DNA from 3 places in the Prevotella sp. oral taxon 317 str. F0108 genome. Region 1 is predicted to be linked to each of the others. Evidence: riboswitches for the same ligand, from Rfam matches in the RefSeq annotation. Region 1 holds a riboswitch; each other region holds the start of a gene.
What was found. Region 1 has a riboswitch for cobalamin ahead of HMPREF0670_RS02600 (TonB-dependent receptor). Riboswitches for the same ligand answer to the same signal wherever they lie in the genome.
Positions count from the first base shown of each region.

Region 1 (9,944 bases):
ATTATGTTTATGGTTCCATCGAGCATCGTAGGCAAATGAAGAAACAAAAGCAAGCTGCAACCGCCGAATAAGCTACTGAACATCATTGCACACAAAAAGCCCGGAAAGTGAACGAACACCTTCCGGGCCTTGTAGTTTTATTAAAGTCTAAGGCTTAAAACTTAGAATTTGTAAACGATACCTGCGCTCATCACGGCTTGGTTGTACCCACTAATAATTTGGTATTTCACTTCGCCATTTAGATATAGGTCGTCTGTGAGGGCGAAATCTACACCGCCACCGAAGTTAAAACCAAGCTTAGTGCTCGATTCAGAAGTACTCGACAACACTTTGCCTGTAAATGGATCTCTTACTTCAATGGTCGAACTGGCGGTTACTAAGCCCAATCCGCCAAGTGGATAGGCTGAGAACCTGTCGGTGATGTTAAAGAGGTAGTGTAGGTTGGCGTTAATGTCCCAAAACTCCAAACCATTCTTCTTGAAGTAGTAGTTAAAGTTACCATCAAGACGGAACTGCTCGTTAATGTCGTAACGAGCCCTTACGCCGATACCCAGATTAGACACTTCTGTACCATACAAGGTGTGAACACCAACAGCAAACTGTGCAGATGCAAATGCACTTACCATGGCAAAAGCGGCCACTAAGAAAAGTTTCTTCATTTTCTCTATCGTTTTTTAATGATTAATTTTACCCCTACAAGCCATAAGTTAACATGGCATTCGAGGTGATTATATTCTCTGTTAAGTTTATTCGGATGATCAATATCTCTTTCTATCAGTGGGCAAAGATAAATAAAAAAAACATAACACACATGCTTTCATGTAAAAAAATAACTACAATTATAGTGAAAAAGTATGATGCGTAGTTTAGGCATTCAGCCGAATATGCCGTTTATAAAGGGAAAGTGGCACATGTAACACTTTTTACGCATTCAAACTTTCAGAACAAATTATTGGCAAACACCTTGGATAACCATTCACAAAGGCACGTCAAAAGGCGTCAAAATGGCCTGTCATAGGTTATTCTCCAAATAGCTGTTATATTTATTTTGCTGTTTTATCAACTTGCACTACCTTTGCACCAACTTAAAAGTACAAATGATAATGACATATCCCATTGAAAGGGTTGCAACGCTTATCGGGGCGCAACGTCTAGGCAATGCCGAGGCGCATATCAGCTTTGTGCTCACCGATAGTCGCTCGCTCTGTTTTCCAGAAGAGACATTGTTCTTCGCTTTGAGGTCTAACCGAAACGACGGACACAACTATATATCCGAACTTTACCGCCGCGGTGTGCGCTGCTTTGTGGTAGAAGAAGTGCCAGCACGTGCCGCCGAGTTGTTCGGCGATGCCAATTTCTTGTGTGTTAGGTCCACCAGGCAGGCCTTACAACGCCTTGCCCAACGCCATCGAGAGGCTTTCAACATTCCCATTGTGGGCATAACGGGCAGCAACGGCAAGACAATGGTGAAAGAATGGCTGTACCAACTGCTCTCGCCGCAAATGGTTGTAACGCGAAGTCCGCGCAGTTACAATTCGCAAATTGGGGTTCCGCTCTCTGTTTGGTTGCTCAATAGCCATTCGCAATTAGGCATTTTCGAGGCGGGCATCAGTCAAAAGGGCGAAATGCAGGCTTTACACGACATCATCAAACCCAACATTGCGGTGCTGACAAACATTGGTTCGGCCCACGAAGAGAACTTCGCCACGCCCGAAGAGAAGTGTCGCGAGAAGTTAAGACTATTCGAAGGAGCCGAGGTAATGGTGTATAATGCCGACGACGACTTGGTGACACGCGTGCTGAACGAAACGAACAACAAAGGCGAACGCCTGGCATGGTCTACGAAAAGTCCCAATGCAGCCATGTTTGTAACTAAGATAGACAAGCAACCCACGCACACCACCATACATTATATATATAAAGGAGGCCAGCCTGCAAGTTATTCGTTGCCCTTCATTGATGATGCATCGGTGTGCAATTCTGTTGTATGTGCAACCATCTGCCTGCATGTTGGGCTCGATGCGCACACCATAGACAAACGCATGAGGCGGCTCGAACCCGTGGCTATGCGACTGGAAGTGAAGGAAGGACTTAACGGATGCACGCTCATCAACGACTCGTACAACTCGGATATCAACTCGCTGGACATTGCTCTCGACTTTATGAACCGCCGCCCCGACCACAACGGGCAGCAGCGAACGTTAGTGTTGAGCGACATTTTGCAAAGCGGACTGCCAGATGCTGAACTATATAAAGAGGTATCGAGCTTGGCCGAACAACGCGGCGTGCAGAAGTTTATCGGCATCGGACCGAAGATTTGCGCCAACAAAGAAAGCATCAGGTTGGCAGAACGGCATTTCTTCGCCTCGGTAGAAGATTTCATACGCAGCGATGTTTTTAAGGGATTGCGCAACGAAGTGGTGCTACTTAAAGGCGCACGAAGTTTTGGTTTCGACCAATTAACCGAACTCATGGTGAAGAAAGTGCATGAAACTACCCTCGAAGTGAACCTCAATGCCATGATAGACAACCTGAATTATTATCGTGCCATGATGCACCCCAATACCAAGTTGGTGTGTATGATTAAGGCTGACGGCTATGGTGCAGGAGCCGTAGAGATTGCAAAGACCCTGCAAGACCATCGTGCAGACTATCTTGCCGTGGCCGTTGCCGACGAAGGAGCAACGCTAAGACGCAACGGAATAAGCAGCAACATTATGATAATGAACCCCGAAATGACGGCTTTCAAAACCATGTTCGACTACGATTTGGAACCCGAAGTGTACAGTTTCCGCCTATTGGAGGCTCTCATTAAGGCTGCCGAGAAAGAGGGTATAACGGGGTTTCCCGTGCATATCAAACTGGATACAGGCATGCATCGCCTAGGGTTCGACCCCGAAAAAGATGTTCCGCGACTGATAGAACGCCTGCATAACCAAAACGCCTTGATACCCAAATCGGTGTTTTCGCACTTTGTTGGGGCTGATGCCGACCAGTTCGACAACTTCTCGCAACGGCAGTTTGAATGTTTTGATAAAGGCAGCAAGATGTTGCAGGCCGCCTTCGAACACCATATTTTGCGCCACATCGACAACTCAGCGGGCATCGAACATTTTCCGCAACGTCAGTTAGACATGTGCCGCTTGGGCCTAGGTCTATACGGAATTAACCCTCGAAACAACGCAATCATCAACAATGTGAGTACGCTGCGCACTACAATTCTGCAACTGCACAAGGTTAAGGCTGGCGAGACTGTGGGCTATTCGCGCCGCGGAACGATTGAACACGATAGCGTGATAGCGGCCATACCCATTGGCTACGCTGATGGATTGAACAGGCGATTGGGCAACCGCAACGGCCATTGCTTGGTGAACAACCAGCGAGCAGAGTATGTTGGCAACATCTGCATGGACGTAGCCATGATAGATGTAACGGGGATAGACTGTAACGAAGGCGATAGTGTGGAGATTTTCGGCGACAACTTGCCCGTAACGGTGTTGTCTGACGCGCTGCAAACCATTCCTTACGAGGTGCTTACGGGCATCAGCAACAGGGTAAATAGGGTTTATTTTCAAGACTAATGTTGCGTTTTCGTGGCGAGACGTAAGTGTGAGGGCGAGTTAATTGGTGGCTCTGCCTGTGCGCATACTAAGCTCGCTGCACATCATGCTTGCATATTCCATATATTATCACTACCTTTGCACAACTAGGCAATAGGTTCGTTTACGAGCGATTAAAAGGGAATTGGGTGAAAATCCCGAACAGTCCCGCTGCTGTAAGTAACCTTTACTGGCCACAAACACTGCGCCACTGAACTCCGTCAAGGGAAATTCGGGAAGGCGTTTGTGGCCGGGTTACAAAGTCAGAAGACCTGCCATTGCCATTTATCTTTAATTTAACCTCGAGGAAAGGTTATAAGATAAGAACTTGAAATATGCAAAGCGTACATTTCTTTTCGGCTTGTGCGGCGTTGTTCTTCGCTGCATCTGCTCATGGTCAGGATACAAAACGGCAGTTGGCATTAGACTCGGTACAACATGTACGCGAGGTTGTTGTCGTGTCTAAAAACACCTTTCGCGAGGTTATTCCCTCGCAAAAGCTTGATGGCGCCGTGCTTGAAAGGCTGAACGCACACAGTGTGGCCGATGCCTTACGCTATTTCTCAGGACTGCAAATAAAAGATTACGGAGGTGTTGGCGGACTGAAAACGGTTAACATACGTAGTATGGGCACCAACCACCTCGGTATTTTCTACGATGGAATTGAGCTTGGCAATGCCCAAAACGGACAAATCGACCTTGGACAACTATCGTTAGACAACGTAGAGGAGATTACTTTATACAACGTACAGAAAAGTGCCATCTTCCAACCTGCAAGCGATTTCGGCAATGCAGGCTCTGTTTATATCCGCACACGCACGCCTCGTTTCGACGTAAACAAGCCCTTTAACCTTAGATTCAAGGCTGGTTGCGCTTCTAGTGACACCTATCGGCTATCGGGTTTATGGGAAAACCGACTCAGCCAAGCCGTTAACACCTCGCTTAGTGTGGGCTATCTCACGTCTAGTGGCAAGTATCGCTTTCGTTATCTGCGCCACAACCAAGACCACTCTGTGGCTTACGACACCACAGCCATACGCCAAAACGGAGACATTTGGGCATTAAGGGCCGAGGCAAACCTGCATGGCGTGATAGACCACGGCATGTGGAATTGGAAAGCTTACACCTATAATTCGCAACGCGGAATACCAGGAGCCATTGTTAACAATGTTTGGCGGCGCGGCGAAAGGCAGTCGGACCACAATCACTTCTCCCAATTGCGTTTCCAAAAAAGTTTCTCCGATGCCTTTTCTACGCAGTGGTTGGCCAAATACGCTTACTATCACACGCACTACATCAACAACGACCCAACCCAACTGCCCGTAGACAACACCTACAAACAGCAAGAAATATATCTATCTACGGCTAATGTGTTGGAACTGATGCCCAATTGGTCGGTCAGTTTAAGTTACGATTTCAAGTGGAACAAGCTCGATTCGGATGCTCGTCTGTTTGTTTTCCCCCATCGTTTCAGCAACTTTATCTCGCTGGCCACAGCCATTGACTATCGTCACCTCAAACTGCAAGCATCGGTTTTGGGTACATTCGTCAAAGACCACACACGCACAATGGTAGACAAGCCCAGCCACAGCGTGCTCTCCCCTGCCCTCTTTGTCAACCTCTATCCCTTTTCCAGCAAGGCATTTTCGCTTCGCGCCTTTGCCAAGAAAAGTTTCCGCATGCCCACTTTCAACGAGTTGTTCTACACCGAGGTTGGCAATGCGCTGCTAAAACCCGAAACGGCAGTGCAATATAACGTGGGAGCGGTGTGGGAAAAAACATACAAAGCATCTTTAATACGTGGTTTCAGGCTGCAAGTAGACGGCTATTTCAACATCGTAAGCGATAAGATTGTGGCCTATCCCAAAGGTCAACAGTTTAGGTGGACCATGCTTAACCTCGGCAAAGTGCACATCAAAGGCATCGACCTGCAAGCCGAAACAACCATGCAACCTTCGCCTGAGCTTTCGTTTACGGGGCGTTTGCAATACACTTATCAGCAGGCAAGGGACGTAACCAACCCTTCCGACTCGTATTACAAGCACCAAATACCCTACATTCCTTGGCATAGCGGTTCGGCCATTGTAGGTGCAAACTACAAGCAATGGCAACTGAATTACAGCTTTATCTATGCCGGCAAACGATATAACCAGCAAGAAAACATCGTATACAACTACATGCCAGCATGGTACACCAGTGACCTCTCGCTTGTTTACGCCTTTAATTGGCAAAAACTTCGGTGCAAACTAACGGTAGAAGTGAACAACCTGCTTGCCCAAGACTACGATGTGATACTGAATTATCCCATGCCCAAGCGCAACTATGCTATCTCAATAGACATCACCCTTTAACGTCCGCAACAACAATGAAACGATTTTCGATCTTCTATGTCGCATGCCTGATACTCGCGATGGTTAGTTCGTGTCGCGAAGACTTCTACATCATTCCCTCTCAAAACCAAGACACGGGCGTGGCACCCACACGTGGCGACATCGTGGGCATGTATGTATTGAACGAGGGTAACATGGGGAGTAACAAGGCATCGATAGACTTTTTGGACCTCGACGAGAACAAACCAACGGTGCATTACCACCGTAATATTTACTCGGAACGCAACCCCAACGTGGTGAAAGAATTGGGCGATGTGGGCAACGACATCAAAATATATGGCAGCAAGCTATGGATTGTGGTTAATGTTTCTAACAAGGTGGAGGTGGCCACGGCCGATAGCTGCAAGCGAATAACGCAGATTAATATACCCAACTGCCGTTATTTGGCTTTTAAAGACGGCTTTGCCTACGTGTCTTCGTATGTAGGACCCGTGAAGTTAGATAAAGATGCGCCCTTGGGAATGGTGTATAAGGTAGACACGGTGGACTTTAAAAAGAAAGATTCGGTGGTGGTTGGCTATCAGCCCGAAGAACTTTGCATTGTCGAAAACAAGCTTTATGTAGCCAATAGTGGAGGCTATCGTATGCCAAATTACGACAACACACTGAGCGAAATAGACCTTACCACCTTTAAGGAGATAAGGAAAATAAAGGTGGGACTTAATTTGCACCACTGCCAAGTAGACCATTATGGGCAAATTTGGGTAACATCGCGCGGAAACTACAACGACGTTCCATCGCGCATTTATTGGCTCTACAAGGGGCACAATCAGCTTTACGAGGTGATAGACAGCATCGACACGCCCGTTTCGGGGCTTTCAATCGTTGGCGACTCCTTATATTATTATGGCTCGGCATGGAACAGTGCCACCGCTACAAACACCATCAGCTATGGACTTATAAACGTCAGAACTCACCAAACCGTCGAAACCAACTTGTTTTCTGCTCTCCAAATCAAGGATATCACGATGCCTTATGGCATCATAGTGAACCCTACTGAACGCGACTTTTACCTAATGGATGCAAAGAACTACGTTTCGAGTGGCAGCCTTTTGCACTTTAAACCCGATGGGACACACGATTTCACTGTGCAAACAGGCGACCTTCCTGGGCATGCCACATTCGTATATAAGTAGCGAGCTTTTGAGGTTTTAGCTAATAAGTTTTGTGTATTTAAATCGTTGAACACACAAACTCATGCGCTAAGAAACTCAAAGACTCAATAACTAAACAGCTTATAAGCTCAATAACTCACAAACTCATAAATTCAATAACTCGCATGTTCACAAACTCATCAACTCAATAACTACAATAACTTCACAAACTCATAAACTCACATAATATGAAGAAAGCTTTACTTTTCGTGGTTGCTTTAACGCTTATAGGCGCAAAGGCCACCGCACAACAGTATTTCAAGCAGGGTACGCCTAGTCAATACATCTACAAAGTTGTTGACTATTCGCCTGCTCCTGGCCAGTTTGTAAACACGATGCCTGCATACAAAAAAGGCGATGATGCAGCCAAGATGGCACAGAAATGCACCGACATGTTGGCCAACAACAAGCGCGACCTGATTACGCTTGGGGCTTTTGGCGGTTCGGTAACTTTCCATTTCGACCATAGTGTGGCCAACATCGCAGGTAAAAAAGACTTATGTATTGAGGGCAACGCCTTTTCGGGAAACAGCGAACCTGGTATTGTAATGGTGTCGAAAGACGTTAACCGCAACGGCATTGCCGACGACCCGTGGTACGAACTGCGTGGAAGTGCCGATGATGAAAAGCCTAACAGAGTGGTTTACGGCTATGAAGTTACCTATACCTCTGCACCTATGCAGGACATTCCGTGGACAGATAATAAGGGTGGTAGCGGTAAAGTGGAGAGAAATAAGTACCATGCACAAGAGTATTATCCCTTGTGGATGCCAACTAAAATTACCTATAAGGGTAGCCTTCTGCCTAAGAATGCCACGCAAAAGCCAGGTACAATCTTTTGGACACTTCGTGAATTTGCCTACGGATACGTAGACAACAAACCCAATACCGATAAAGATGCGAACAGCTTTGACATAGATTGGGCCGTAGATGCGAACAGAAAGAAGGTGAAACTCGACTTTATCGACTTCGTAAAGGTGTATTGTGCCGAGCAACAAATGGCAGGATGGCTGGGCGAAACTTCTACCGAGGTGGCAGGAGCCGAGGATTTGCACTTGGAAGAGTCGGTCGCAGCTATAAATAAGGCACTTGAAGGAAAGGTTGCAACGTTTGATGACGTGGATGTTAGTCTTAACGCAGATGGATATTACCTAGGAACGGGCAACAAAGACAATGGTTATGACAGCCAATACCTTAGTGGAAACTATCGTTTCACCGTTACCAACATGCCCGAATATAAGGCTTGGAACAACTTCTGCATATCTAATCGCACGGCTACAAACTTTAAAGACCTCTTTCCCGACCAATTTAACTCATGCGTTGGACATGGTTACGACAACTCTGCCAATTATTGCGTGGCATTCTTCTTTGGCAAATCAGCTCCCATTGAGGTACTAAGCAAGCCCGAAGGCGATGTTGTTCGTGGATTATATGTAACCAACAACGCCTACACACTTAGCTGTATCCTTCATGGCGACAACATGTCGAAGGGCGCAACAGGTAAAGCTGAATTTGAAAAGGGCGACTGGCTGCTGCTCACCATCTGGGGAACAAAGGCTGATGGTAGTGAAACGAAGGTCGAAGTGTACTTGGCCGACTATCGTTCGAGCAACTCTGCCGAACATTATTACTTAGGTAACTGGCAATGGGTAGACCTTAGTAGCTTAGGAGCAGTAAAAGAATTGCGGTTCTCTATCACAGGGTCACGCCATAACAAATATGGTTTGACAACGCCTTCATACGTTTGTCTCGACAATATTAACGGCACCAACGATGGTAAGAGCGGTAAAGTGTATCTCACAACAGGCATAGACAACTTGCCTACCGTTGATTCCGACAAGCGTGAAGTGGCTCGTTATACCATTGACGGCAAGCGTATCAATACACCTGTAAAGGGCATCAACATCGTGAAATATGCCGATGGAACAACTAGAAAGATTGTGGTAAAATAAGCATTCGTAGTCGTTTTATAGTCAAACAGAATTGGATTTGGAAAGCCATAAATGAAGCGTAGGCAAACAATACACCAACTTTTACTCCGCGTAAAGGCTTGTTAATGCCATACTGTACACACGCTGCATTCTTCTATCAGCTATTTTCCAAAAGCAGTTCTGTTTGACTATAAACAACTAACAACAACGTAATTTGTGCGTACTTACCCCCCTACCCGTGTTTAAAGACTCTTCTAACAATATGTTTCATAACATATTTATAGATAAGGGCTTGGTTATTTGCGGGCAATACTAGTTGCGAGCAAGATTACTTGTAGGTAACAGGGAATACGCATTATATGATAAGCGGAGTGCCATAACTGCCCTCACCTTGCATTTTTCTACGCAATGTGTTGCACACATCAATAAAATGTGTTACATTTGCACCCGAAATAGCAAAGGAGAGGTGCTCGAGTGGTTGAAGAGGCACGCCTGGAAAGCTTGTATACGCCTAAAGCGTATCGGGGGTTCGAATCCCCCTCTCTCCGCTTTAGGTACTCTGAAAAGAGCAACAGAGAAATCCTAACAAAAACGTAAGTATCATAGCTACAAGTAGTTATGATACTTTTCTTTTATATCTATTCTTCTTGTCAGAGTACGTACAGAGAGGGTAAATACTCTCTAAATACTCTACAATGGCTACAATCTGGCTACACTTTTTGAGGCAAAATAAAAATTGTAGCCAAGAGTTCGTACAGAGTACGCATAGAGTACACGCAAATTGCTGTTATTCAAACAAATATGTCGAACTTTGTAGCGTGGTTACAGAAGTTTATCTCGCTAATAATTCAATCTTTTGGCTACAATTCT
Region 1 covers NZ_GG740072.1:711,335-721,278, forward strand. The annotation lists gene HMPREF0670_RS02585 (hypothetical protein) at 1-71, shown strand, start outside; gene HMPREF0670_RS02590 (outer membrane protein) at 162-659, opposite strand; gene HMPREF0670_RS02595 (bifunctional UDP-N-acetylmuramoyl-tripeptide:D-alanyl-D-alanine ligase/alanine racemase) at 1,104-3,581, shown strand; cobalamin riboswitch at 3,699-3,894, shown strand; gene HMPREF0670_RS02600 (TonB-dependent receptor) at 3,935-5,950, shown strand; gene HMPREF0670_RS02605 (YncE family protein) at 5,965-7,125, shown strand; gene HMPREF0670_RS02610 (DUF4465 domain-containing protein) at 7,332-9,095, shown strand; tRNA gene HMPREF0670_RS02615 (tRNA-Ser) at 9,535-9,622, shown strand.

Region 2 (9,944 bases), 1.0 Mb from region 1:
TTGCAAAAACGCACCATGCTTACCGCTCCATTCTAGCAGAAATAAATTGCTGTAACTATCCTTATTGCCGCATTATTCGGCCTAACGCATTTCTTTTTTTAGTCCATTTTTTGAGCGTATCACCTGTGTTTTGCAGCAAATAACAGTGCATTTTGCAGCAAGTTGCTGCCTTTTTGGTGCAAATAGCACACTTTTGCGCTACAATGCAATAAGGCATATTACGCCCCTCTCCTCTTGGAGAAGGGTTGGGGGTGAGGCGTATTTATCCCACCTCCACGCACAGCACATGCCCCGAAACACGCACATCGCCACTAACCCATGCTGCATCATGCTGCCGAAGAGGAGTGCCATTCAATGTGGTTTGGCTGCCAATGGCAAACACCAACATGTGTTCCACACCTGCAAACACATGCTCGCCGCGCTCTACGCGCGCGCATACACGCGTACCTTGTTTATATATAACGTTCAAATCAACAGCACCAGGCGAGTTCACCGAGGTAACATCTGCGGCCCCATCAAACTCAAAAAGGCACTCATCAGACAACGTCACGACTTGCCCATCCACACAAAGCGTGATGTCGCCATCAAGACAAAGGATGAGGCGCGTAAAGCCCGTGAAGTCTGAAAACGTGCTTTGCGTAACATGAATAACGGCAGACGAGACACGAAGGTCGAAGTTACGGTCTTGCAAACTGCTCCCCACGGAGGGCAATATGCACACTTCGCGAGTCAGTCCGCCACTCCACACACTCGTCTTAAAATCCTCTTTACGAATTATTTCCATCGTTAGATTGTTTTAAACTAAGGTTCAAAGATAGCAAATACTTGGGAGCCAAAGCAAAATAACGCACGTTTTTTAAGTATCATAAAAAAAGTACATTTTTTCTTGCATGTCCCACTAGATATTATTATTTTTGCATCATAAAAATACTAAATCTAGAACAACCATTATGGAACAAGACCTACCACCAAACCTGCTAAGCCCATTACAACCAATAAGCGCAAGTAGACTTTACCCAAATAGAAGCTGCGTTCCATTCAGCTGCTAATATATACTCATAGCCAGTTAATATCTGCCAATTCTATTTTGCTCACAAAAAGCAGAGAAATTGGAAGAACACCATTTATTACTTTTAATTAAACATACGCCAATGAAAAAAATCTAAATGTTGCTATTAGTTTATTTATACTAATAGCATCAGCATGCCAACAAGACAGCTTTCTTGATGACAAACAACGACAGGGAACTAATGCTAGCAATATCAGCAATTACGAGTGCGACATCAATGTAAGTTTGGCTACGGCCAAATATACAGCTGAGCTTATGTCTCATTCTAAAGTTAAGAGTATAACACCAATCGTTCCGCAGCCGCACGACACAATCATGTACATTGTAAATTGCGAAAAAGGATGGATGTTACTTTCCGCCGACAAACGCGTAACACCAATACTCGCGAGTTCGCCATCAGGAGAGTTTAACCAAAACTCAACAAATCCGGGCGTTGCAACACTATTGAACAGTTTTGCAGACAAACTGACGAACATGAAACAACAAGGGGAAAAAGCTACCTTCGCTGAGCTCAAGAAGAATGAAAACTTCATGTTTTGGTTAAGAATGACCTGGGGAGCGACAAACAAAGATTGTATAAAAACGGCATCTAGCCTGCCTTCCACAAGATGTCATGGATGTGAAGATGATGGAAATATCGACACATTCATCTGCAAGAAGCTGGTAGACAATGTTATTATCGAGGAAAAAGAAAACCATATCGGACAGCGAACAAAGACGAGATGGGGACAACGTAGTCCTTGGAATAGTAACCTACCACAAGTTTTTGATGGTAACAACTACATTTATCCCCCTACAGGTTGCACAGCAGTAGCGATGGCGCAGCTTTTATATTTTACACATTTCAAATTCAATGTGCCTAATGGCTTAAACCACGGAGTTTCTTTCACTGGCAGAATTGTAGACAACCACTATTCCATCAAGAATTACATACCCGGCCACTACGTACCCAACTCTCCTCGATGGAATGAGATGCCTTTGCGAAAATGGGAAAATGGTCAGCAAGAGTACTATGTGGCCGACCTCATGGCAGAGCTGGGTTTCTATTTGAATATGGATTATTCACCAACTGGAAGTGGTGCGAACGTTTCAACCGAAGTTATGAGAAGTTACGGCATAGCTTGGGACGAAGGCGACTATGATGCAAATACTGTTATGCAAAGTATCGAAAAAGGATGCCCCGTTCTCATCACTGCCTTTGAAGGAAAGTACAGAAAGGGTTGGCTTTTCTGGAGACGTACACATTATCGAGATGGCCATGCGTGGCTAATTGATGGCATTGTGAACAGACATAGAAGTATTAGAAGTGAGTATCAATGGGAACAAGTAATCGTTGATCGTTCGCAAGGAGATGTAGAGCCATCACTAGGTAAGTACGAGGAAGTGCTTTACATCAACGCAGCAAGAGCTTCGGGCATACGAGAATACGACCGAACATATAAATATTACGACAATGACTCTCGCTACCTACAGATGAATTGGGGATGGGACGGGGAGGGTAACAGCCTAGAATTTTCCCCCAATGCGGAGATTTGGTCGGCGGGTGGACACAATTTCCGTTACAACAAAAGAATATACTTTAACGTAAGGCCGCTAAACAAATAAACATTAAGCAATGATTAAAACAAGATACGTTATCTTCACGCTGTTTGCGCTTTGTCTTCTCGCCTGTACTCCTAAGGATGAGAAAGAGGTTATCGGGGGGCATACCCATTATCGCCTCATCGCTAGGGAATGTAACTACGCATGGGCGTTCAATGCTTACATTAAACAAATACCGCATCAAGGGTTTGTCCAAACAAAAATAAGTTCGCTAAAAAAAGACACGACATTAAAAGCAAGCGACTTTATACTAGGATTCACCACTTGCAATGTAGACATTAAAGACATAAGGAAGAATCCAGATTGGGAAAGTTATCAAGAAGCGTACAAAAGGAATGGTGAAAGCCTATTGGTAGACTTTCCACCTTTCAATGTGCTTTCCACTATGCCAGACAACATGGCCGATGAAAAAGACCCTATTATAGAAAGCCGATTGAAACAACAGCTTGAAAGGCGTGGTACAAGAGCCATACACGACATGCCAACAACAGATCTAGTGCATGTGGATTACAGACTTACGTGGCTCAAAGACATTAAGATTACGTCTTCGGCAGAGATAGCAGGACGAGCTCCTGGCCAATCATTAAGTGATCTCTTCGTTATTGAACGCTATTTCCGAAACCATTCTTTCATCGTGACTTCCAACAAGAACGTGATTACAGACCATAAAAAAATTGTTGGAATAAGCCTTTCTCAATACCTGTCTTATAAGCCCATGGCACCCGCGGAGATATACCTGCGATTTAAAGATAACGTTAGTGTGCCGGCACCAGTTACAGCGCAATTCACCATAGAGCTGATAACTGGCGAAGACAAATTGATTAAGGCCACGGCTGCTGATGTTAAATTGGTGCCCTGATATTCATCGACATGAGAAAGAACAGCCTCAAAGCATTATTGGCGTTACCAATGTTGGTGAGCTTACTCTCTGCTTGCGTGGAAGAGATAGATACACCAAATCTGCACGAACCCAAAATGGTGGTGAACTGCTTGCTCACACAAGACTCCGTGCAGAAGCTGTGGCTGACGTACACCAGCAAGCTGGGCAACACCGCATACGAGGAAGTTCCTCAAGCCATTGCTACCTTGTTTGAAAACGACCGCGAAGTGGGCGTGTTCAACAAGGTGGCGTATGGCGAGTGGCGAATGGCGTTCACGCCCGTAAGAGGACGAACATACACCCTGCGAATACAAACGCCCAACCACCCAGACATAACAGCAAACACCACTTTTCCCGAACGCCTGCCCATCCAGAGACTGAAACCAGAAGACAAAGAAGGTAGACGCGCATTCAGGATAAGCAAAAATGCAGACCCGTTTTGGGCGTGCGCGTTCGCAAAAGACCAAGACACCATTATGCGCACGGTAGTGATACGCCCCTATTATACAATGAAAGAAGACATCGCAACCGACTATCCCAAGACCGACCAATTCAACATGCAACCAGCAGAAGCAGAAAGAGTGAATACCTACCATTACTATATTAGGATGTTACCAAACGCCGTGCCTACTACTTTTACCCTCTATCCGCTTTACAGCAGCGTGGTTTCGTTCATGGCTGTTTCTGAAGAATACGACCATTACCTTAAAAGCAGCCTTCTGAAGATGCAAGCGTACGAATCGTTTAGCGACCCAACGCAATGGCTAGAAGAGAACGCCGTGTACTCGAACATAGAAAATGGAGTGGGTATTTTCGGAGCTTACGAAGAAACGCTTTTTAATTGCAACAACATCCTGCCCGAATAACAGATGAGAACTGTAGCCCTATTCATCGTCGCCATTTGCGTGGAGGTATGCCTCTACGCACAAGACAAGTCCAGGACGTATGTCGTTAAAGACAGCCTAACGCAGCTCGCCGTGCGCGGATGCCACGTAAGGTTCGGCACGGCCCCCCCGAACAAAGCACTGTAACCAATGCCAGGGGATGCTTTTCTTTACCAAACGGCGTTGCCAGTGTTGTTGTTTCACACGTGGCATACGAACCAAAACAGGTTGAATTGAGCGAACTCGCAGGCAACACCATTTACATCACGCCGAAAAACATTGCCTTAAAAGAAACCACCATCACCTCTACCACGCCCAACAACCGCGGCAGCGAGTTCAGTTACGATGCTCGTCAAGCCGCCTCGAGCATCTCTATCATTGGCGAACCCGATGTGCTAAGGCACACATTGAGCTTCCCCGGCACATCGTTTGGCATGGAAGGCACGTTGGGCATTTTCGTGAGGGGAGGCGACACAAGCGGCAATGGCCTTTACTTCGGCGGCGTGCCACTATACGTAACGTCGCACCTGATGGGGCTTTTCTCTGTCATTCCACCCGAAATGGCCGATAAAGTCGACTTTTACAAAGGCGGACTGCCTGCCACAAACAGTAACTATTCTTCTGCCCTCATAAGCGTTTCGCCCAAAGCCTGCTATGGCACACCCACCACAGGTAAGGCGTACATATCGCCTTACCTTTGCGGATTGCACGTCACACTGCCGCTCATAATGAACAAAATGTCGGTCAGGCTGTCCGCCCGAACCACCATCCTACCATATATGTTGAACTGGATGAACCGCACAGACGACAAACTGCGGGTAGACCTTTACGACATTTGCGTAAAGCTAGACTACAAGCCCAATGCCCGAAACGCCTTCTCTGCATTTTATTTCCACACAAACGACCTCTACGAATACACCCAATACCAAGAGTTGCGCAACAAACAAGCGTGGCAAGCATCTGCCGCCAAGCTGGAATGGGATGCTAAACTGAACGAGCAGACCAACTTCAATTTCTTAGCCTACCACACTTACGCATTCTCAATACAAGAGTCTGACCACTTCGCCCCCAACACCAGCGACACCCGCTCGCACGTCGCCATTGCCTCTAAGCTGAATGAATGGGCATTGCGGGCGATGTTTGCCTACACTTGGAAGCAAGGAATGGCAGTGCGGGCAGGACTATCCATGCAAAGCCAAAAGTCCACTAATGGTAACCAGAGAAGCCTAACAGCCCAAAAAGGAGCAGAAAACGTACAAACTTACCCGAACACACTTGGCGCCGTTTTCGCGGAGGTCGACCTAAAATTTACCAAACAAGCCGACCTTAAGCTCGGCATAAGAAACACTACCCGATTTCATGATGAGCGCCAGCCCATAAATCCCGACCTCCACGCGCTTACACATTGGTACTTCAAACCTTGGTTGGGCTTAGAGATTGCTTACGACAAGCAGAACCAATTTCACCACATTCTAGAAGGGTTGCCCACTGGTTGGCCGCTCAACATCAGAGTGGCAAGCAACGAACGTTTTCCAAAAGAGGAGACAAACCAATTTTATGCAGGTGCGTTCGTTAAAAAACGATGGGCCGACAACAATAAATTCGATGCCACACTCGGGGCATATTGCAGGCGGATGAACAACCTCGTAGCCTACACCAGCCCCATTAACGCCTTCGGCTTAAACACATTCACGTGGGAAGAAGAGGCATCACGCGGCAAAGGACGTTCGCTTGGAATAGAAGTAAGCTCGGCAATCAGCCTGCCAATATTCACTGCATCGATTGCATACACGCTCTCGAAAACCACCCGCACTTACCCTTTCATCAACGGCGGCAGGCCTTTTCCCCATAAGTTTGACAGGAGGCACGTTCTTAACTGCCAATTGCAATATGCCTTTGTAAGGAGACCTACACGCAAGGGGACAGCCGAACACAATGTAGCTTGCAATGTCGTGCTCGCCTCGGGCAACCGGCTAACCCTCCCCATAGGCACTTATCAAGGTGTCGCGCCCCCTCATTGGGACAACTTAAAAACCGGTTTCATCCATCCCGACGAGTATTATCGCCATATTTACGATAGGCAACAGATGTCCGACGTCAACGCCATCTCAATCAAAAACTATTTTCGAACCGACCTCGCCTACAACTACATCTCTCGTGGCAGACGTTGTACAAGAGAGCTATCCGTCTCTGTTTTCAACGTATTTAACAGGCGTAACCCATACGCCATCTTCCATGAAGAAGACAGATGGAAACAACTTAGCATTGTTCCCATCATGCCTATGGTTAGGTGGAGCATCAGTTGGTGAATACTAGAAGGCCTTCAAACCCTCATTACTCACCCAATATCTGCTGTGCGTGTTCCTTTACCTTAATCTCCTTGGGCTGCATAATACGGGTTATCACACCCTCTTCGTTGATGACGAACGTGGTGCGGAACGTGCCGAAATACTTGCGGCCATACATGCTTTTCTCGCCCCAAACGCCAAATTCTTCCACCAATTTATGCTCGGTATCTGCTATCAGCGGAAACGGCAAGTCGTTTTTCTCAATGAATTTCTTATGCGATTTCTCATCGTTTATGCTCACACCAACCACGGCATAGCCCTGTTTTTGCAGCTCGGCATAGTTGTCGCGCAGGTTACAAGCCTGCGTAGTGCAGCCCGAAGTGAGGTCTTTGGGGTAGAAATACAACACCAACTTCTTACCTTTAAAGTCGCTTAGGCGTACCTCGTTGCCGTTTTCGTCGTGCCCCAACACCTCTGGAGCCTTTGTTCCTATTTCCATCATGATGATAATTCGTTTGTATTGTTTGTTTGGTACAAAGGTAAACATTAATTTCCGAAAAGCCTTATCCGCCACCAAAACACATTTTCGCCCCACATAACGCCCAGCAAATGTTTCGCCCTTTGCGGCAAAATGAGTACCTTTGTGCCCGAATTGGTTTGCCAAGGCCCAGTGCTAGGCGATTAAAAGGGAACGGGGTGCAACTCTCCGACTGTCCCGCAGCTGTAAGTTCTTTACGGTTTTCTTCCAGAGGCGGCATCTAAAAAGCCACTAAACACGCTGTGTCAGCGCAGGCATGCTTTTTAAATAACGCTGTTACATAAGCCACTGTTTCGGTTCAATCGCATGGTTTGGCGAACCGAATTGGGAAGGCGAAGAGAATTAGAACAAAGTCAGAAGACCTGCCTGTTCGTCAAAAGTGCCGTTCCACTCGTGGGAATAGGGAACGCCACGAAACGTTTTTTTAATCAATAAGCAAGTCAAAGTTATCTCATGGACATAACCAAGAGAAATGGTTCGATGGCTCCCTTCGACAGGGAAAAGATTGCCACGGCCATCAAAAAGAGTTTTATCAGCACAGGGCGACCCATCGTGGAAGACGAAATACACGACGTGGCTATCGCCGTTGAGCAAGTTATCATAACCCACCCTGCAAAACTTAACGTTGAATGTATTCAGGACGAGGTGGAACGAAGCCTTATGCAACGCGGCTTTTACGCCGAGGCTAAGAGCTATATTCTGTTTCGTTGGCAGCGAACCGAACAACGAAAATACCTCAATAGGATTGCCAACACCCTGCAACAAGCCGAAATTGCGCCCGTGTTGAAAGGCATCGCGGCCGACTTCGAGCCCGAGTTGTACCCCATTGCAGCGCTCGCCGAGAAGTTCATGGGCTTTGTTAAGGCCGACATGAACGGGCGCGACAAACTCTCGGCCTTGATAAAAGCCGCCGTGGAACTTACTTCGGCCGAGGCTCCTAATTGGGAATTTATCGCGGCTCGACTGCTTAGCTATCGCCTGCAACGCGACTTAGAAACGTTCGAGCAAGCAGAAGACATACAATCCTTTGCCCAAAAGGTGCGCCATTTGGCCAGCCAGAACCTCTACGGAGCCTACATTGTCGATGCTTATACCGAGAACGAACTGCAACAGGCGGCATCGTTTATCGACGAAGAACGCAACAAGCTGCTCAACTATTCGGGGCTCGACCTCCTTATCAAACGTTATGTTATCAGGTCGTTTGCCCACAAACCCGTTGAAAGCGTGCAAGAAATGTTCCTTGGCATAGCACTACACCTGGCTATGAACGAAGGCGAAAACCGACTGCATTGGGTGAAAAAGTTCTACGACATGCTTAGCCGTCTGGAAGTAACTATGGCCACGCCCACCCTAGCCAATGCGCGCAAACCCTTCCATCAGCTGTCAAGCTGTTTCATCGACACCGTACCCGACAGTCTTGAAGGCATCTACCGCAGCATCGACAACTTTGCCCAAGTGAGCAAGTTTGGCGGAGGCATGGGTCTTTACTTCGGCAAAGTGAGGGCCGCTGGCGGTCGCATTCGCGGATTTAAGGGTGCCGCCGGTGGCGTGGTTAGGTGGATGAAGTTGGTGAACGACACCGCTGTGGCCGTAGACCAACTGGGCGTTCGCCAAGGCGCAGTGGCCGTTTACCTAGATGTTTGGCACAAAGACCTGCCCGAATTTCTACAATTGCGCACCAACAACGGCGACGACCGTATGAAAGCGCACGACATATTCCCCGCCGTGTGTTATCCCGACTTGTTTTGGAAAATGGCGCAACAAGACCTCAATCAGGATTGGCACATGTTCTGTCCCAACGAAGTTCTAACTACGCGCGGTTACTCGCTAGAAGACTTCTACGGCGAGGCATGGGAGGAGAAATACCACGAATGCGTGGCCGACAAACGCCTTTCGCGCCGAACCATGACCATTAAAGACGTTATCCGTCTTGTTCTCCGTTCGGCTGTCGAGACCGGAACGCCCTTCACTTTCAACCGCGACATCGTTAACCGAGCCAACCCCAACGGTCACAACGGCATCATCTATTGTTCTAATCTCTGCACAGAGATTGCTCAAAACATGAAAGCCATCGAAGAGGTAAGCAACGAAGTGCTGACCAAAGACGGCGATACCGTGGTGGTACGTACGGTTAAGCCGGGCGACTTCGTGGTTTGCAACTTGGCTAGCCTTTCGCTTGGCAACTTACCATTAGAAAACGAAACCTATCTCAACGATATTGTGGCGACAGTTGTACGTGCACTCGACAACGTTATCGACCTGAACTTCTACCCCGTGCCTTACGCCCAAATCACCAACCACCGCTATCGCAGCATCGGTCTGGGTGTAAGCGGCTATCACCACGCATTAGCCCTGAGAGGCATTAAATGGGAGAGCGAAGAACACTTGCAATTTGTAGATCAAGTGTTCGAACGCATCAACCGCGCCGCAATCGAGGCCAGTTCTTCCTTGGCAAAAGAGAAAGGCGCATACGCTTACTTCGAGGGTAGCGACTGGCAAACGGGCGCTTACTTCGACAAGCGCAACTATAATTCGCCCCAATGGCAGCAAACCGCCCAGCGTGTAAAGGCACAGGGCATGCGCAACGCCTACCTCTTGGCCATCGCCCCCACAAGTAGCACCAGCATTGTAGCCGCAACAACGGCGGGATTAGACCCCGTTATGCAGCGTTTCTTCTTGGAAG
Region 2 covers NZ_GG740072.1:1,745,836-1,755,779, forward strand. The annotation lists gene HMPREF0670_RS06685 (HutD family protein) at 263-784, opposite strand; gene HMPREF0670_RS06690 (C10 family peptidase) at 1,325-2,674, shown strand; gene HMPREF0670_RS06695 (hypothetical protein) at 2,685-3,530, shown strand; gene HMPREF0670_RS06700 (DUF4249 domain-containing protein) at 3,542-4,417, shown strand; gene HMPREF0670_RS17050 (hypothetical protein) at 4,421-4,582, shown strand; gene HMPREF0670_RS06705 (TonB-dependent receptor plug domain-containing protein) at 4,642-6,744, shown strand; gene bcp (thioredoxin-dependent thiol peroxidase) at 6,770-7,222, opposite strand; cobalamin riboswitch at 7,360-7,646, shown strand; gene HMPREF0670_RS06715 (ribonucleoside-diphosphate reductase subunit alpha) at 7,715-9,944, shown strand, end outside.
Region 2: linked by a shared signal. The riboswitch ahead of HMPREF0670_RS06715 (ribonucleoside-diphosphate reductase subunit alpha) and the one ahead of HMPREF0670_RS02600 (TonB-dependent receptor) in region 1 are both predicted to bind cobalamin.

Region 3 (9,944 bases), on a different contig from region 1:
CAGTGCGCGACACTGCTCGGCCACTTCGGGCGATAGAGCCTGTTTCATTTCAACGGGCGTGCCAACGTGTTCGAAGTGCAGTCCGTTTTCGTTCCATTCGCCAATCTTCTGCACGGCTTTGCTGGCCCATCCGTAACTTCCGAACCATCCGATAAGGTGGTTTTTGATATCGCGGTTGGCCAGCTCGCTCAGCAAAACGTCCATTTCGTGGTATAGTCCGGTGTTGTATGTGGGTGCTCCCACGATGAGTCCGCGATAACGGAACACGTCGCGGATGATGTAAGAATGATGCGTTTTCGACACGTTATGCACCGCAATGTTCTTTACACCGGCCTGACTGGCAGCCCTAGCAATAACTTCGGCCATGCGTTCTGTATTGCCATACATCGTTCCGTAGCATATCACAAGGCCGTCTTCAGTTTCGTATTTGCTCATGTGGTCGTACATTTCAACCACCTTTTGCAGCTGTTCGTGCCACACGGGGCCGTGTGTAGAGCAGATATAGTCTATCTTTTCGTTGGCTAGTTTTTTAAGGGCGTTCTGCACGGGCGTGCCATATTTGCCCACAATGTTCGAATAATAGCGCACCATCTCCAGCCAGAAGTGTTCGCAATTAATCTCGCTGTCGAGCAATCCGCCGTTAAGAGCACCGAAACAACCGAATGCGTCGCCAGAGAAAAGCATGTTATTGGAAGTGTCTAGCGTCATCATTGTTTCTGGCCAGTGCACCATAGGCGTTAAGAAGAACTTCAATGTGTGCTTACCTAGCGACAGTTGGTCGCCGTTCTTTACTTCGTACTCGCAGCCTTCCATGCCATAGAAACCTTTAAGCAGGTCGAACGACTTCTTGTTTCCCACTACCTGCACGTTGGGATAATACTTCCTCATCAGGGCAAAAGAGCCGCTATGGTCGGGTTCCATGTGGTTTGTAACGATATAGTCGATGGGACGGTCGCCGATAACTTCGCGGATATTCTCGATAAACTGCGCGAAGAAGTCGGCTTCCACCGTGTCGATGAGGCACACTTTTTCGTCTACGATGAGGTACGAGTTGTACGAAACGCCGTTGGGAAGTGGCCATAGGCCTTCAAACTTTTCTTTCTTTCGGTCGTTCACACCCACGTAGTAGATGTCTTTTACTATTTCTATCATATTCTGAGTTTGTGAGTTTATGAGTGTATATGTGTATTTAGTTGACGGGTAAGCAAGTTAACAAGTTAACGAGTTCGTTAGTTGACAAGTTAACGAGTTACCGATACATTTGTCTTATTATATGGTTGATGAGGCAAAGTAGCAATGCTAATCACGCCCCTCTCCCCTTGGAGAGTGGTTGTTGGTGAGGCTTTTTCACTCCCCCAGAGTGGTTGTTGGTGAGGCTTTTTACTCCCCCAAAGTGGTTGTTGGTGAGGCTTTTTTCACTCTGGTTTCCAACCTTTCGGCACATAGTTATCCGTTCCCTTGCAGCTTTCGGCCGAGAAAGCCAGGGCGTAACTCATTATCTTGTTCCATTGTTCTTTGGTCAATCCGTCGATAAGGCGTTGCCTTGTAACGCCCAATTTCAGCATGCCGAAGATAAATCCGGCGTTGAAATTGTCGCCTGCCCCAATGGTGCTAACGGGCTGTGTGTCGCTAACGGCATAGCTTTCGCAAAAGCCGCCGTCGGCACGTAGCTGCACGGGGTTGGCTCCATCGGTGTAAACAAACCGCTTGCAATAGAAAGAAACCTCGGCAGCGTACACCTTAGCCGGGTCGGACAGGCGATAAAGCACCTCGAAGTCTTCTCTACTTCCGCGCACCACGTCGGCATACTCGTAGTTCTCCAACAAGTTGGGCGTTATGCGCATCACGTCGGTTCGGTGGCCCGAACGGAAGTTCACGTCGTAGTAGATGATAGCCCCACGGTTGTGCGCATATTCTAGGAACGAAACCACTTGTGGCCGTGTGGCAGGACTAACGGCGTAGTAAGAACCGAACACAACGATGTCGTCGGCCTGCACGTCGGGGTAAGCAAACTCCGGATTGTTCTTCTTATTGTCGCGATAGAACAGGTATTCGGCATCGTTTCGCTCGTTCAGGAAGGCCAGCGAGATGGGTGTTTGCCCCTCATCGCACTTCGTTACGTAATCGGCCTGCACGCCATTGTCTTTTAAGAAACTGATAACGTTGGTTCCAACACGGTCGTTTCCTACGGCCGAGATGAATGTTGCGTCGGCTCCCACGCGCCCTAGCGATACGATAGTGTTGAAAACCGACCCCCCAGGCAAGGCTCCTATGGGCTGTTCGTGCTTGAAAACGATGTCTAACACCGTTTCACCTACTCCGATTACTTTCCGCATAACGCTGTGATAAATGTTCTTTTTTAGGGTTGATATTTAAACAATATGCAAATATCCGAATTTTTAATCAGACGGCAAAACAATTGTGTAAGTTTTTGATTGGACATGTGGGATGGGGCTAAAAATGTACAAGGGGTTTGCATAACGCCAAGGGTTGGGGTGGGGCAACGCCCTTTGTTAGGGGGGCATGGCTTTGTGTTTGGGTATGCGTGTTTTGGCGTATAAGTTGCTTGTGCTGTTTATGGGCATTGTTTGCCGCATCCTAATTAGATTGGAGTTGGCAGCTAATGCGCATGTTTTTTCGTACCTTTGCATCAGCAACAGGTACGCCCCGTATGGCGTTTAAAAGGGAAACGGGTGAAAAACCCGTACAGTCCGGCTGCTGTGAGTTGCCCTTGGCGGCGTAAACAAAGGTCACTGAACACGGTGTTTGGGAAGACGTTTACTGCCTGGCAACAAGTCAGAATACCTGCCGTTGCACGCCTTCGTGTGGCCTCTTGGGTTAGGTTCGGCGCATTCGGCACGCTTTCGCTGGCGTGCTTTGTAGCATTTCATTTCGTTAAATCATGTCTTTTCACTTTGTATCAGGTTAAAAACCCCCTGTGCTTTCGCTGTGTGTGCAGCGCAAACAACATGTAAATCAACATTAACATCACAATAAATTATGAAGCAAAACCAACTTTTCATGGTTCTTTGCACCCTCTTTCTTTATGCCTTTTCGCCCCTGGTGGCTACGGCACAAAACAGAGAAGTGCGCATGGAACTTACGCCAAAATCCATTGATGTGGACGAAACGCCAATCGACTTTTACGACGACGGCGGACCCAATGGGCAGACTTCGCCCGAATTTAAGGACGGAAAAACAAGCAGCGTAACCTTTATTCCCAAGGTTACGGGCAAGAAAGTGCAAGTAGATTTCAAGCTGGTAGACATCTTCGAAGGCAGTATCCACAAGCAGTTTATCCGCGTTTACGATGGCACGGAGGTACGCGCCAACCGCCTTTTGGCTACCATCACCAAGGGCACTACGCCCATTGTGAAGGCCACCAACCCGCAAGGCGCACTCACAGTAGAGTTTGGTAGCACTACGGCCTTCCGCTCCAATGGGTTTAAAGCCGTGGTAAGTCTTTTCACTCCTCAACCGATGCGCTTTCGCGATGTAACCATTTCGCCCATGAAAGATGCCTCGCTGACCGCTGGCGACAAGGCTCAACCGCTGTTGGGCTTTAATGTTCGCACAGAAAACACCGAACCTGCACTCACCCTTAACGGTTTAACGCTCAAAGCTAGCGGACCAATAGCTGCCATTCAGCTATATCAAAGCACATCGGCCACCGACTTTTCAACTGCTCATCGCTTAGCCGAGGGCACCGTACAAAATGGAGAAGTGGTGCTAAACATAGCCGCTAAGCCTGCACTTCGTTCGGGCGACAACTTCTTTTGGCTGGGTTGCGACGTGGCAGACGAGGCCGAAAACCATAACACGCTCGCCCTTTCGCTCGCTCAACTGGCACTTTCCGATGGCCAACATGCCCTCCCCGCACCACTGCCAACAGGCGAACGAGTGGTAGAAAACGTGGTTTACGCACTCGAAGGAACGCATCAAAGGCGTGTAAATGGCGAATTGACGTTCCGTTCTAAAACCAATACGTACAACGATAATTACGAAGGCGGCTCGCGCGACCGCATTACCACCTTCACTCCGCTGCACGCCAGGCATGTGGTTCAGATAGATTTCTCCAAGTTCGATATTGTGTATTCGCCACGTACCGACGTCGGTGTGCGTGCCAAATTCGTTGTGTACGAAGGCAAAGGAACGACGGGGCGCAAGCTTTGGGAACTTACTTCGTCCGCCGATAAACAGCGCGGACCCGGCCAAACGCTACGTTCGCAATCGCCCGATGGTGCATTAACCATCGTGTTCAACCCCAACGACAGCCACTATGCGGCCAAAGGTTTCGTAGCCAAAGTAAGCGAATACATTCCCAAAGCCATGTCGTTGGCTAGTGTAGACGTGCGCCAAGCATCTGCGGCAGCTGTTTCGCCGGGTGCTACACGCCAGCCCTTGCTGCTGATTAACCTGCATACCGAGGACAATTTGCAGCCCATAACGCTGAACAGCCTGCAACTTAACCTCAAACAATCGTTGCCTGCTATGGCCGGTTTGCAGCTTTTTGTACAACCTAAGAACACGCCCGATGCCACTCCTAGCGGCAATCCGCTGGCTACCATCGCGCAAGCCGCCCTTAGTCAGCAACAAACCATGTCCCTGTCTACTCCCCTTGCCCTTACCGAAGGCGACAACTGGCTGCTGCTTTGCGCCGATGTGACCAACGATGCACAAGCCGGAAAACTGCTCGATGCGGCCTTAATGAAGGTTGAAACATCGCTAGGCGAAACAGCCGTGCAACAAGGTGACCCCGATGGAGCGCGCCGTGTGGAATACGAACGCGCACTAGTAAAGGGCGATAATGGCCGTGTTGAGGTGGCCGACAACACCACATTGACACTATACGACGACGGCGGAAAAGACGAAAATGAAAGTAAAGGCTTTGAAGGGCTAATTACTTTCGTGCCCAAAACCGCGGGAAGGCTCATCGCCATAAAGCCGACAACATGGAAATTAGCTGCTGCCGACAAGCTAGAAGTGTACTTCGGAACGGAGAAAAAAGACAAACCCGACTTCTCGTTCAGTCGCAACGACCATTTCGATAAGCTGATTTCCACCTCTCCCAACGGTGCCATTACCCTGCGTTATACCACGGGTAAGTATGTTGCTGCCGAGGGTTTCGCCCTCGAAGTGTCGGCCATTACGCCGCAAAAGCTTGCTGTTAGCGAGGTGCAAACCCACGCCATCGCCCCCGAAAAGGCATTTAAGGGACAAACAGATGTGCCTTTGCTGCACGTTGTTGTCAGCGTTAAGGGCGACAATGGCCAGCTCTCCATCACCCAAATGCAAGCCCAAATGCAAGGCGATGCCCCCATACATATATATAAGGTGTATGCAACTGGGCAAGACAATGCCTTTGCCACCACGCAAACATTCGCTACCAACACCCGCAACAACGGCATCTTCGATGGCACTTACACCATCGAAAAAGAGGGCGAATACCATTTTTGGCTCGCGGCCGATGTGGAAAGCGAGGCGCAAGTAGGGCAAACGCTCACCGCATCGCTCACCAATATAACCGCCAACAATGCCCAAGTTACGCCACAAACCGCTGAAACAGCCAACACCATCGTTGCACAAGGCATCAGCGGAACGCTTAACGTAGGCCCAAACGCCACCTACAAAACCATCCAAGCAGCCGTAGATGCGTTGAGAGATGGGGTAGACGGCCCCGTTACCATCAGCATCGAAAGCGGTAAGTACAACGAGCGCGTCCTCATTCCGCACATACCTGGCCTGTCGCCTGCCAATACACTCACCATCAAACCCACCTCTGGCAAACGCGGCGACGTGCATATCTTCCACGATAAGTTCGAAAAAGGCGGTTACGACCCCGACCAAATGGCCAAAGAGTACGGCGTGGTAACTTTCGACGGAGCCGATTATACCACCTTGCAAGCACTCGAAATAAGCACCGAAGACCTTACTTATCCTGGTGTGATACACCTGCGCAACGAAAGCCGACACGTAACGATAGACAGCTGTTACGTGCATGCGCCCCAATCAACCAACATACAACAGAAGGTAACGCTGCTCAACATGTACGCCAAAAGTCAGGCCAACGCCAACAACGACCATCTAACGCTGCGGCGTTCGCTACTCGAAGGCGGTTATATGGGCGTGCGTTTGGGCGGCACAGGCACCGTGGCACTGCCCAAAGAAGTGGGTGGGCGCATCCTCAACAACGTCTTCCGCAACCAAGAATCGAAGGCCATATACGTGGCACGCGAGGCAGATGCCCACATCGAAGGCAACATTGTAGAGAACGAAACCTCCGACCATAACGACTTTAACGCCGTAGACATCGATGCCTCGGGCGATGTTCGCCTTGCCCGTAACCGCATCAACCTGTCCACAAAAGCCTATTGCACGGCCATTTACGTGCGCAACATGTCGGGTTTGCCCACTTCGCAGGCGCAGATAGTCAACAATGTGGTGATGGTTAGCCACGGCACAACGCCCGCACGGCGCAATGCCTCTAAGGCATTAACCTTGAAAGGCGACCTGGCCAACCTGCTGGTAGCCCACAACAGCCTTTGCGTTGAAGGCAACGAGAAAGACATTACGGTGAGCATACTCGGCAAAATGGCCGACAACGTACGCCTAACCAACAACCTTTTTGCCAATACGGGCAAGGGAGCCGTTTACCAATGCACACGCAAAGAAAACCTAGCAAGCTTGCGTTTAGACCACAACAACCTTTACACCAACGGCCCTTCGCTGGCCGATGTGCGCACACCCGTAGCCACACTTTCGGCTTGGATGGCTCTTTCGGGCGAGCGATACGCCTATAATAATAAGGTGGAATTTGCATCAGACGTATTGTTGCAACCCCTTTCGGAACCCGAATTGCGCCACGCCACGCCCCTTGCCGTGGTGCCGACCGACATACTTGGGCAGCAGCGCAACACGTTAACGCCCCTCATTGGTGCTTACGAACATGCTTGGAACGGGCCTTCAACGGGCATCGTTGCGCCTTCGGCATCGGCCAATGGCATCCAACTAAGTGCACATAAGGGCGTGTTGAGCCTTTCGTTACTGCCCGCCAATGCCGTTGTCGAGGTGTTCTCAACGAGCGGCCTGTTGCTCTCGCGCCACGCTTTGCCAGCCAACGCCGACAGTTTGCAAGTAACGGACTTGCCCCAAGGCGTGTTGGTGGTTCGCATAACATGGAACAACGGCAGATGGAGCAAGGCCATCAAGCTATAAACAGGTGCGCCGATACCACCCAATTTTGCGGTTAATACCGCTAAGGGGTATATCATTACAAGGCAGGGTAGGGGACTTAGGTTGCCTGCCCTGCTTGCGTTATACAGGGCTTTAACCCAAGTTTGGGGTTTAGGCATCCGTTAAAAACTACCTAAGTGCTGCCAATATTCAGTATATAATCTTTACCTTTGCACCTAACATACATACAAATTAAGGATAACAAAGACAAGAACATGATTAGAGAAACGTGGAAGGGGCATCGGCCCTACAATGAAAGAATAGGCAAAATGCTATCCTCTTTATTTGCATCATTATTTCATCCAAATCCTGAAAAAGGGGCATGCGTAAGGCTGTTTGCTTATGTGCTTTTGGGTTTCATCGTCTCAATTCCTGTACAAGCGCAGATGCTTTTCACGGAAAACCTAACGATGAACATCGATAGTACAAAGACGATACAAGGTTCGTTGCAGCCCGTTCTCGACTTTAAGACAGAGAAAGAGAACGTGCTTACCTTTAAAAACACGGCCAACCTTAACTTACTTATCGGCAAAAATCGCGTGGTGAACCTCATCAACAAGCTAGAGTTTTCTGCTTATGGAAAGAAAGTTACCGTGAGTGGCGGCCATGTACATGCAGAGTTTCGTTACTTGCTTGTCCCTGCCGTTGAGGTTTACCCTTACGCCGAATCGCAATGGGCAGGCAGTAGAGGTATGAACTTCAAGGTTTCTGCTGGCTTGCAGTCGCGCTACCGATTGGTAAATACCGACCATTTCCTTATGTTTGCCACAGCAGGAATGTTCTATGAGTTCGAAAAATGGGAATATCCCGACCCACCGGTTGGCACACCGCTCCATGCGTATAGCCGAAGCATAAAGAGCCATGTGTCGCTTAGTTTCAAGCATACGATAGGAGAACATTGGGAGTTTATCGCCACGGGCATTCACCAAGCCCGACCGGACAGCTACCACAAGAGCGCTCGGTTTGGCGGTGCAGTAGACCTTGCCTACCACGTAACGCCCAGTGTAGGCTTTCGTGGCACTTATCGCATAATCTACGATACGGCACCCATTGTGCCTATTCGCAAAGACTACAACGTTGTTGAGGCCGGTATCGACATTTCTTTCTAAGCAAAAGATTGTTGTTGGCAGAGTAAATGGAGCAGGGTAGGGGGCTTAGGTCGCCTGCCCTGCTTGCGTTATTTTAGGGTTTGAGTTTTTGAGTTTATGAGTTGGTGAGTTGTTTATGAGTTGGTGAGTTAAAATCTTTTTTTGTCCACTTTTCAGTAGATATTTTAACACTAAGAGTGCCATTTTTATCCACCAATCGCTCACCTTGCCGCAAAAAATCGATTCTCGCGAGGGTTTGTTTTGGTGCAAAAAGGGGTTGTATAGGGATGTTGGCAAAATGAATATTTATTTAACAAAGCGGCCATTTGCACCTGTTTTGGGGCTATTTGGTGCTAAATTCAGTGCGTTTTGGTGCTAAATGCACTGCGTTTTGGTGCTAAATGGCGTGCGTTTTGGTGCTAAATGCAAGGTGTTTTGGTGCAAAACGCAAGGCATTTTGATGCTAAATGCAGTGCGATTTGCCGCTAAATGCGAGACGAAAAGCATAAACATTCACAATAATTGTATAAACAAAACCTTTTAGAACCATGAAACTCATGGCCAGAAAGGGCAAAATAGCCGTTAAAAAGTAGGTTTTTAGGGGCTAAAAGCAGGTAATTGGAGTTGAAAAAATATGAGTTGGCAACCAAACTAGAAAGGCAAAATGGTGCAAAATGCAGGTTCTTGGCCTAAAAATTGACAAGCACCAAGACATGGAAGGGTAGAAATAATGGCTTTTTGCCTACTTTTTAACCTGTATTTTCGCTAGAACGGAGCGAAAATTCGAGCGCTAATGTAAAATAAAAGATAGAAATTTAAGCTTTTAAGTTGATGGGTTTTTAAGTTGATGAGTTTTTAAATTGATGATTTTTTAAGTTGATGTTATTTTTGAGGTGATGAGTTTTAGGGTTGATTAGCTGTTGCGTGGTTGAGTTGATGAGCTTACTAGTTAGTGAGTAGGCGAGGTGATGTTCTCGAGAGTTGTTGTTTTTTGGTGAGTTTATAAGCCTATGAGTTGACTTGTTCTGCACGCCTCTCAGTTTGCAGAGATATTAAACGTCAAAACGACTTTATTGTTTGAGTTATTCATTTTATTGGTAGGTGATTTTTGTTTGAATTGTCGCGCTATTAAGTTTTTAGTTTGTGAGTTTTAATTGCTGCATCTTTCTTGTTCCGTCGCTGCATGGTTTGCTGCGCAAGCTTATGTCAAAGAGATAGGCGCCTTTGCTGCGTGTTCTTCGTTAGCGCGCAATATAGTGGCGTCTTGTCTATTCGTGTAAAAAACTTAAAGCCGTTGTAGTGATGCTAGCTAGATACTTTATCTACGCCCGTAAACAACAAGGACAAAATGGATAAGTGGCTAATTAAAAGATGGTTTGCTACATAGTTATGTTTATTATAAGTTGTAAATAAATTTTAATTTCACCGATTTAGTAAACGAAATAAGTTAAATTTTATTACCATATCAATCGTACGTTAGGATATATAACCACAAATAAGCATATTTTCGCTATATTTGCGACAGACCTAATAGTGAACAATAAGGAAACTTTATACGGAAATTGCAATCTATACATCAACCATATTAATAAATAACTATGACCCAAAAAGCAAGAAAACTAA
Region 3 covers NZ_GG740073.1:184,744-194,687, forward strand. The annotation lists gene HMPREF0670_RS07560 (FprA family A-type flavoprotein) at 1-1,152, opposite strand, end outside; gene HMPREF0670_RS07565 (carbohydrate kinase family protein) at 1,416-2,336, opposite strand; cobalamin riboswitch at 2,642-2,828, shown strand; gene HMPREF0670_RS07570 (right-handed parallel beta-helix repeat-containing protein) at 3,001-7,215, shown strand; gene HMPREF0670_RS07575 (hypothetical protein) at 7,503-8,342, shown strand; gene HMPREF0670_RS07580 (SusC/RagA family TonB-linked outer membrane protein) at 9,920-9,944, shown strand, end outside.
Region 3: linked by a shared signal. The riboswitch ahead of HMPREF0670_RS07570 (right-handed parallel beta-helix repeat-containing protein) and the one ahead of HMPREF0670_RS02600 (TonB-dependent receptor) in region 1 are both predicted to bind cobalamin.